DNA from 4 places in the Actinomadura sp. 7K534 genome. Region 2 is predicted to be linked to each of the others. Evidence: riboswitches for the same ligand, from Rfam matches in the RefSeq annotation. Region 2 holds a riboswitch; each other region holds the start of a gene.
What was found. A riboswitch is a leader RNA that binds a small molecule or an ion and turns the genes downstream of it on or off. The one in region 2 is predicted to bind cyclic di-AMP.
Positions count from the first base shown of each region.

Region 1: another riboswitch for cyclic di-AMP. It lies ahead of E1266_RS10650 (CHAP domain-containing protein); the one in region 2 lies ahead of E1266_RS31365 (CHAP domain-containing protein).
Region 3: another riboswitch for cyclic di-AMP. It lies ahead of E1266_RS14910 (M15 family metallopeptidase); the one in region 2 lies ahead of E1266_RS31365 (CHAP domain-containing protein).
Region 4: another riboswitch for cyclic di-AMP. It lies ahead of E1266_RS21475 (C40 family peptidase); the one in region 2 lies ahead of E1266_RS31365 (CHAP domain-containing protein).

Region 1 is NZ_SMKB01000036.1:40,449-42,642, reverse strand. Features, by position in the region: partial or broken gene E1266_RS10655 (PP2C family protein-serine/threonine phosphatase) at 1-479, shown strand, start outside; cyclic di-AMP (ydaO/yuaA leader) riboswitch at 946-1,088, shown strand; gene E1266_RS10650 (CHAP domain-containing protein) at 1,100-1,861, shown strand; gene E1266_RS10645 (CDP-glycerol glycerophosphotransferase family protein) at 2,169-2,194, shown strand, end outside.
Region 2 is NZ_SMKB01000251.1:3,897-6,090, reverse strand. Features, by position in the region: gene E1266_RS38395 (hypothetical protein) at 1-66, opposite strand, end outside; gene E1266_RS31365 (CHAP domain-containing protein) at 103-1,053, opposite strand; cyclic di-AMP (ydaO/yuaA leader) riboswitch at 1,062-1,259, opposite strand; gene E1266_RS31360 (C40 family peptidase) at 1,767-2,194, opposite strand, start outside.
Region 3 is NZ_SMKB01000061.1:6,368-8,561, forward strand. Features, by position in the region: gene E1266_RS14905 (hypothetical protein) at 25-441, shown strand; gene E1266_RS14910 (M15 family metallopeptidase) at 447-1,121, opposite strand; cyclic di-AMP (ydaO/yuaA leader) riboswitch at 1,127-1,303, opposite strand; gene E1266_RS38800 (hypothetical protein) at 1,514-2,077, opposite strand.
Region 4 is NZ_SMKB01000112.1:10,801-12,994, forward strand. Features, by position in the region: gene typA (translational GTPase TypA) at 1-643, opposite strand, end outside; cyclic di-AMP (ydaO/yuaA leader) riboswitch at 834-970, shown strand; gene E1266_RS21475 (C40 family peptidase) at 978-1,979, shown strand.

The sequences.
Region 1 (2,194 bases), on a different contig from region 2:
GCAACGGGCTGCTGGGCCTGGCCTGCACGGGCGAGCCCGCGGGACGGCTGGTGGGCTGGCTGAACGAGCTGGTGGGCACCATGGACCCGACGGCGACGGGGACCGCCATCGTCGCCGTCTTCGACCCGGGCCGGCGGGTGATGGAGTGGACGTGCGCCGGCCATCCGCCGCCGATCCTGATGCGGGGCGGCCGGGCGGAGCGCCTGGAGGTCGTCCGCGACCCGATGCTCGGCGCGATGACGGACTGGGAGTACACGACGATCACCACCCAGCTCGACCAGGGCGACGTCATCTTCCTGTACACCGACGGGCTGGTGGAGCGCAGGGACGCCGACCTGGACGACCGGATCAACCGCCTCACCGACATCCTGCAGGACTCCTCCACCCGGCCGGAGCTGGTGCTGGACGAGGTCCTGGCCCGCATGGAGCACGACAGGGCGGCCGACGACACCACGCTCTTCGCCGTCCGCGTGGAGTGAGGAGCGTCATGTTCGGGGGCGGGAGAACCGCCTCGTGTGATGTGCACCACGCGTAACCGGGGGTGAAGACGGCCGGTACGTGGCGGACCGCCATGTGCCGGCCGTCGTCGTCCCCGGGTCCTTTACCTTTCCCCGGATGCCGGGAGGCCCCTGCTGGCAGGGGCTGTGGCCGGTCGACCGGTGATCGGGAAGACATCGGGTCCTTACGCTGTTGGTGGTGTCTTGGAAGGTCTTTGAGCAGGCAAGACGGTGTTTTGTCCGCGATTTGCGTTCCTTGAGAACGTTGATACCTTCTATCCGAATCACGCAGCGCACCCCATGCGTTGCCACCGGCCGCCCATGTCGCGGCCGAGGATCGCGGAGCGGATCCCGCACGCGATGCGCGCCAGACGATGCGCGCCCCCTCACCGAGATCAGTCGCTGAGATAAATCCGAACAGTCAGCACCGCGCCCGCGGTGCGAGGCCGAGTCCGTCCGGTCGAATCCGACCGGCACGGAGCCGGGGACCCAGGTTCCAGGGGTGAATCGGCGCGTCCGAGAGTCGCGCCGTAGGGCTGCTTCCATGCCCGAATCCGTCAGCTAACCCGGTAGGCGTCATGGAAGACAAGGAGATTCCCTGCATGACCGGTCGTTTCAATCGACTTTCCATGGACAACATCACCGCCGAGGACAAGGCGGTCGGCGCCGCGGTAGGCGCGGTGCTCGCGGGGGCCGTCGGGCTCGCGCTCATCAACCCCCTCGCCGGCGACGCGTCGGCGGAGACCACTGCCCAGGCGGCCGCCAAGAACGGCTCCGTCGCGGCGAGCGTCTCGAACCAGTCGAACCAGTCGAGCGGCTCCACCGCCCTCTCGGCCGCCGAGGCGCGCAAGATGGGCTACAAGGTCCCGCCGCGCGACGTGGACCCGTCCGAGGTCATCAAGCTGGCCGAGAAGCAGGTCGGCATCTCGGAGGGCCGGGGCGGCCAGACCAAGTACCACGACTGGTTCGTGTCGACCCCGCACGCCAAGGCCACCGCCAAGCGTGACGGCGGGTTCTCGGTCAAGGCCTACAACGGCGCGCAGTGGTGCAACATGTTCGTGTCGTGGCTGGGCGCCCAGACCGGTGTGAAGAACATGGGCTGGGACGCCTACACCGTCCAGCACGCCTCCTGGTTCAAGGAGACCGGGCGCTGGGGCCAGAAGGCCAAGCCGGGTTCGGTCGTGTTCTTCGACTGGGACCGCGGTTCCAGCATCGGCGCCATCGACCACGTCGGGATCGTCGTCAAGGACAACGGCAACGGCACCGTCAGCACCATCGAGGGCAACACGAACGACAAGGTGGAGAAGAAGGTCCGCAGCAAGTCCGTGATCGTGGGTTACGGCTACCCCGACTACAAGGCCTGATCCACCGCACGGCCACGTCCGTGCTCCACGCGGTTCCGCGTCGATCGGAAGGCGCCCGGCAGTCCTGCCGGGCGCCTTCTGGCGTTCCCGGGCCGGGTGCCCCTTCTCTCCGCGGAAGTCGGGTAATGCCAACCATTGACAGCCTTTGATCGCTCTTGGACCTCAGCGCGGCGTTCCTGGAAAGGAATCCGTGCACGCGCGTCCGACCGGCGCCTGGAAGGGAGCGTCCACGAGCGGGAAGGCCGGGGTCGGGCGCCTTCGCCGGAGGTCCGGGGGCTCCCGGAGCCGAAGCCGCGGGGGGATGTCAGTGCGCCCGGATCTGAGTGTGGTCGT
Region 2 (2,194 bases):
GCCCGCGCCCAGGGCGAGTGCCCTGCGGCGCGTGACGGGGCCGCCGTGCCCGGGACCGTCCTCCATGCGCGCGATCCTATGCAGCGGGCGGAGGAGGTGCCGTCACGACCTGTACTCTGGGTATCCGTAGCCGACGATGCTCCGGGTCGGGCGTTCCCTGACCCGGACGGCCTCGTCGGTGTTGCCCTCCACGGCCTCGATGGTGCTGTCGTTGATCTTCTTGGTCACGATGCCGATGTGCACGATGTCGTCGAGGCTCTTGCCGCCGCGCCATGAGTAGAAGACGATGGCGCCCGGCTTGGGCTCGGTGCCCCAGCGGCCCTGGTCCCGGAACCACTTGGCGTGGGCGATCGTCCATGCGTCGCTGCCGAACTGGTCGGTGAAGCCGAGCTGGTCGCCGATCCATGAGATGAACATGTCGCACCAGGCTGCGGCCCCATACCCCCGGACGGAGCCGCCGTCGCGCGCGACGGTCTCCTTCGCGCGGGAACTCTCCGTGTACCACTTGTTGAACTTGGTCTCGCCGTTGCCGTCCTCCTCGATGCCGACCTGGGAGCGGGCGAGTTCGATGGCCTGCTCGGCGGTTGGGCGGGTGTCCTCGGCCGGCTTCTCCGAGCCGCCGGACTCCGGCCGTTCGTTCCCGGAGCGCTCGCCGTCCTCGCCCTCGCCGCCGTCGCGGCCGCCGCCGTCCTTCGGCGTGGCCCGGCTCTCCTTCTTCGGCCCGCCCTTCACCTTGTCCTTGGACGAGGACGTGCCGCCGCGCTCGCCGCCGCCCTTGGCGCCGTTGAGGTCGGCCGCGGTGACCTGGGCGGGCACGGAGCCGAACGGCAGCACCGACGCCTGCGCGGTGGCCGCGGCGGTGCCGAGGACGGCGGCGCCGACGATCACGCCGCCGGTCGTCCGCCACGTCAGGGTGAGGCGGCCCGGTTTGCGGTGCTTGCCGGACGGCTTCTGGTTCTCGACCGGCAACGTCTCGACCGGCAACGTCTCGACCGGCGGCTTCTCGGCCGGTGACTTCTTGCCCGGTGACTTCTTGCGGTGTGCGCCTGGCACGGGGGATCTCCTGACTTCCATGCCGCCTACCGGGTTAGCTGACGGGTTCGGGCGTGGAAGCCGCCCTACGGCGGCTCTCACCGGTCGTCCGGGAGAGACGCGCCGATTCACCCCGGGTGCCGGAATGCCCGTCCGGGGCTAGCCCCGGACTCCGGCGGATATGGGTCCCCGGTTCCGCGCGTCGGCGGATTCGGCGCTGCCGCTGCGATCCTGGGGGCGTGATGGGGCCCGTGCGCGGGACCTGTCTCCCGCGTGCGAAAGAGCGGCGCCTGATGTTGTGGGTGTTGTGCGGACGGCGGCCCGTTCGTCCGGGAGCCGTCCGTGCCTGACCCGCGATGTCCGCCGTCGCAGCGCGCTCAGCGCCATGCCCGCTGGGGCGTGCGCACGGTGGAGCCGGGCCGGCCGGGCCTGCGTGGAGGCCCGCTGCGGCACCGTGGGTGCCGCGGGCGACGCGTGGAGCGCGCCGCCGGCAGGGGGAGCGGCACGTGGCTCGCGCCGCCGTCACGCGGCAGCTGGATGTGCCGCGTGGGACCATGGCGCCCGGTGGGCGCCGTGGGGCTCCGGCGTCTGGCGGGCGCCGTGAGTGGTGTAAAGGTACCAAAGCACCAATAGAACGCAAACCCCCCCAAAATCAACAACGGACCAGGTCAAGACCTGGTCCGCTGTCGGAGTGGGCTCCGTCACGCCCGCCGCGGGGCGCTCCGGGGCGGGCGTCAGGGCCGCCCGGCGCCGTAGTAGTTGTTCAGGTAGTAGCCCGAGGTGATGCTCACGACCTCGACGTTCTTCCCGGTGCGCGGCGCGTGGATCATCTGGCCGTTGCCCACGTACAGGCCGACGTGGCCGAGGCCGCTGAAGAACACTAGGTCGCCCGGCTGCAGGTTGCTCTTGTCCACCCGCTTGGTGGCGGCGTACTGGGAGTTCGTCGTGCGGGTGATGCCCACGCCCGCCGCCGCCCACGCCTTCATGGTCAGGCCGGAGCAGTCGTAGGAGTTCGGGCCCTCGGCGCCGTAGGAGTACGGCTTGCCGAGCTGGGCGTAGGCGAAGTCGAGCGCCGTGCGGGCCGAGCCGCTGGCCGGGCCGTTGTAGGTGCCGCCGATGTTGCCCGAGCCGCCGCCGGACGACGGCGTCGTCCCGCCGAGCC
Region 3 (2,194 bases), on a different contig from region 2:
GGAGAAGCGTGAGGGCGCGCGTCAATGACCGGTGACGCGGCCCGCCCCGCCGATCCCTGGGCGCCGTTCCTGGCCGCGCTCGAAACCCAGTGCGGGACGTGCGGCGGCACGGGCAGCGTCGTCCGCGAGCAGTGGCGGACGTGGTACCGGCAGGCCGACGAGCTGGTCCGGGTCGCACAGGCGGCGCGCAGGGCGGCGGACATGACCCCCGAGAATGCGCCGCACCAGGACTTCTCCTACGGCTCGGTCCGGCTGGGCCCGGCCGAGCCCTCGATCGTCGCCGCCATCGACCGCGCGATCGACGACCACATGAGGGCCCGGCCGGAGGGCCCGGAGGAGGCCGCCTGCGAGACGTGCCGCGGCTCCGGGATGGTCCTCACCCCCACCGGCCGGCGCCTCGCCGAGATCCTGGCCCGCCACGGCTTCTTCCGCGACAGGTGACGCCGTTACGCCTGGCCGACGTCGAACTCCCAATGCCACGGTTCGTACGGGCTGCTGTAGGCCCACCTGGGGTGCATCCAGCCGTACTTCTTGGAATTGTCCTCCAGCCACTTGAACTGGGGTGAGGACTCGCGCTGGACGCCGTCGCACAGGTCGACCGCGATCCCGATCCCGTGCTTGCTGTTGCCGGGACGCGCGGCCATCCCCGCCGGCATGCGCTGGTAGAGCTGCTTCTGCTTGTTGTAGCCGCGGTAGGAGCTCCGCACGCACATTTCCTTGCCGAAGCGATCGTGGTACGCGGCGTTGAGCTTGTAGAAGGCCACCGCGGCGTCCGCGCGCAGGTACTCCCCGTCCTGGGGCAGCTTGCAGAGCTGGTCGACCGGGATCCGCCCGTTGGCGTACCGGGCCGTGCTCTTCGAGGGGTCGCAGTCATCCGGCGCCTTGCGCGGCGGCCCCTCGTCCCGCTTCGCCGACGGCGTGTCGTCCCGCTTCGTCGCCGACCTGTCGACGCGCTCCGCGACGGCCCTCGTTGACGGAGGCTCCTTGGAGTCCGCGGAACCGCCGTCCGCCGAACCCCCGTCCAGCGGCGCCACGGCCACGGCGCCCGCGAAGACACCGGCGAGGACGACGCTCAGCACGGGAGCGGGCTCGATTTTCTTCTTACGGTGCCGACCGATCACGGCAGTTGCTCCTTCCATGCCGCCTACCGGGTTAGCTGACGGATTCGGGCATGGAAGTCGCCCTACGACCCTCGTCGCACGTGGCGTGGAGGCGTCGATTCACCCCTGCGAGGCGGGCATGGACCCGCACATCGCGCTGGTTCCCCGGCTCCGCGCACACGCGGACTCGGCGCAGCCGCCCGCCCGGCCGACACACGACCCAGACGGAACGGACACGATCAGATGGTTACGGCACCTGGCAGGCGCCGATTTCGGACTGACCGTACCAAAGCTTCAAGCAGGTGCAAACACCCCGCAAACCTGACCCCACCTGCCCAAACGCCCGCACGCCCCTGACCCCCGGGCATGCAGGCTCCCCGAGGACTCGATCAAACAGCCGCCGCGGTATCGAGCTATAGGACCTGAAGAACGTCCTGATGGAAGCGGTCCATCGCGTTGTCGATGCTGCGCACGAAGCCGGTCTCCTCCGTGCCCCGCTTGGTGCCCATGCCGGACGGGAGGGTCAGCCGGAAGGTGGTGATCTGCTTCCCGCCGCCGGGGACGAGGATGCCGGGTTCGCTGGTCAGGTTCGCCAGGAGCTCGCACGGGCCGGTCTTGTGGCCGGGCGTCAAGGCTTCAATGCGGAGCTCGGGCGGAGCCTCGTGCAGCTGCCGCAACAGCCATTGGACGCGGGTGAGGGCACGCGCGCGGTCCGCGGCGGGGATCTCGACGGTGGTCTCGATCTGGCCGGTGCGCAGATCGGCTTCGAGGAGGACCGGCCCACCGGCCGTGGGCATGCGGATCTCGGCGCTCATCCGCCCGGTCTCGACCAGGGACGTGACGGTCTGCAGGCGGCGCACCGACGCGTCCCCGTCCCGCCGCCTGCGGAGCACGGGAGCGACACCCGTGCCGGTCCTGCCGCTCAGGCGCAGGCACAACTGCCGGATCAGCTTCTCCCAGCTCTCGGCCACCTGCATGGCGCGCCGGTCGCCCAGGCGCAGCGTCCCGGCGGTGCTCGCTGCCGAGGGCGAGGTCGTTCGACAGGGTGATCACGGCCTCGTAGCCGTTCCGGGCCGCGACCTCGAGGTAAGCCT
Region 4 (2,194 bases), on a different contig from region 2:
GCAGCGGGACGTCCGGGTCGTAGGACGGCGCCGGGATCGTCTCGGTGATGACCTTGAACAGCGGCTCCAGGTCCTCGCCCTCCGGCATCTCGCCGTCGCCCGGCTTCTCCAGCGAGGCCCGCCCGGCGCGCCCCGACGCGTAGACGATCGGGAAGTCGATCTGCTCCTCGTCGGCGTCGAGGTCCATGAACAGCTCGTACGTCTCGTCCACGACCTCGTCGATGCGGGCGTCGGGGCGGTCGGTCTTGTTCACGACCAGGATCACCGGAAGCCGCGCGGCGAGGGCCTTGCGCAGCACGAACCGGGTCTGCGGGAGCGGGCCCTCGCTGGCGTCCACCAGCAGGACGACGCCGTCCACCATCGACAGCCCGCGCTCCACCTCGCCGCCGAAGTCGGCGTGCCCCGGGGTGTCGATGATGTTGATCGTCATCCCGTTGTGCAGGACCGCGGTGTTCTTGGCGAGAATGGTGATGCCCTTCTCGCGCTCCAGATCGTCGGAGTCCATCACCCGGTCGTCGACCTGCTGGTTCTCGCGAAAGGCCCCGGACTGCCAGAGCATGGCGTCGACGAGCGTCGTCTTCCCGTGGTCGACGTGGGCGACGATCGCTACGTTACGGAGGTCGTCGCGCGTGGAGTTGGGCATGCGAGGCTCGCCTTGGCTGAGAGAACGGGGATCGCCGCAGAGCGCGGCACTGACTCATTCTACTTGCCCGCGCCCGCAGCCCGCCCTGCAGCGGTCGTCCGGTCCGTCCCAGGGCCCCCGATTCGCCAACTTTGCTCGTTCTTTGTAATCTGCCCGAGATCCGGTCGTTCGGAGTCCCGCCCCCGGGACTGCGGCCGGAGCGCCTAATCTCCCGCGTGTCGGGAGAGCCGGGGACCCAGGTCCCTGGGGTGAATCGACGCACGTCGTAGGGCGATCTCCCCGCCCGAACCCGTCAGCTAACCCGGTAGGCGCGCGAGGAGAGGAGAAGACCGGCTTGGCTCCGGCCCCCCGACGGTGGCGCCGCATCGCGCCCGCCACCACGGCCACGATGCTCCTGATCGGCCTCGGCACCGCCTCACCCGTCACCGCGCACGCCGCCGCACCGGCCCGGCTGTCCCCGACGCCCACTCCGACGACGGAGGAGGGGCTACGCAAGAGCCTCGACGCGCTCAACGAAGAGGCCGAGATCCTCACCGAGAAGTACAACAAGACCCGCGTCGACCTCGGCAAGGCGCAGCAGGCCGAACGCGCCGCCGCCAGGCGGGCCGCATTCCTGCGCGCCCAGGCCGCCCCCGCCCGCGAGCAGCTCGGACGGCTCGCCGCGGTCAACTACATGACCGGCGCACCCGACGTGATCTTCGGCGCCGACGGCTCCCCCGAGGGCCTCGCCGAACGCGCCTTCCTCACCCAGAGCCAGGCCAACGCCGTCCTCTCCCTGCAGAAGCAGATCCAGCAGGCCGAGACCGCGCAGCGCACCGCCGAAGCCACCACCGCCCAGGTCGAGAAGGCCACCGCGGACGCCAAGGCGGCCCGCGAAGCCGCCCGGAAAAAGGTCGCCGAGGTCATGAAGCGCCTCGACAAGCTGACCACGACCCGCGTCAGCGACCCCCGCAGCGGCCTCCGCGCCACCGTGAAGGGCTCCGACCTCCCCGCCGACATGGCCCGCAAGGCCCTCGGCAAACTCGGCTCCCCCTACGTGTGGGCCGCCTCCGGCCCCAACAGCTTCGACTGCTCCGGACTCGTCGTCTGGGCCTACGCCCAGGTCGGCAAACGCGGCCTCCCCCACTACACCGGCGCCCTCTACGGCCTCGGCACCAAGGTCCCCCGAGACCAGCTCCGCTCCGGCGACCTCGTCTACTTCGGCGGCAGCCTCCACCACATGGGCATCTACCTCAGCGACGGCAAGTACGTCCACGCCCCCCGGACCGGCGATGTGGTGAAGATCTCAAGGCTGTCCGACCGCTCCGACTACGCGGGCGCCAACCGCATCACCTGAGACGTACGAGGGCTTCCTGCGGCGCGGTAGGAAGCCCTCGTATTTATTGTTTTTTGTTGGTTAGGGCCCTGGGGGCCCTAACCAACAAAAAACGTGCGATCGCTGCATCGCTCCGACTCGCCTAGCGGCTCGCTGCGCGATCGGGCGGTGTTTATTGCATTGCCCTTGGCAGTCAGGCGCTGGAGCGCCTTCCCTTCGGCGGGCACTGCGTGCGA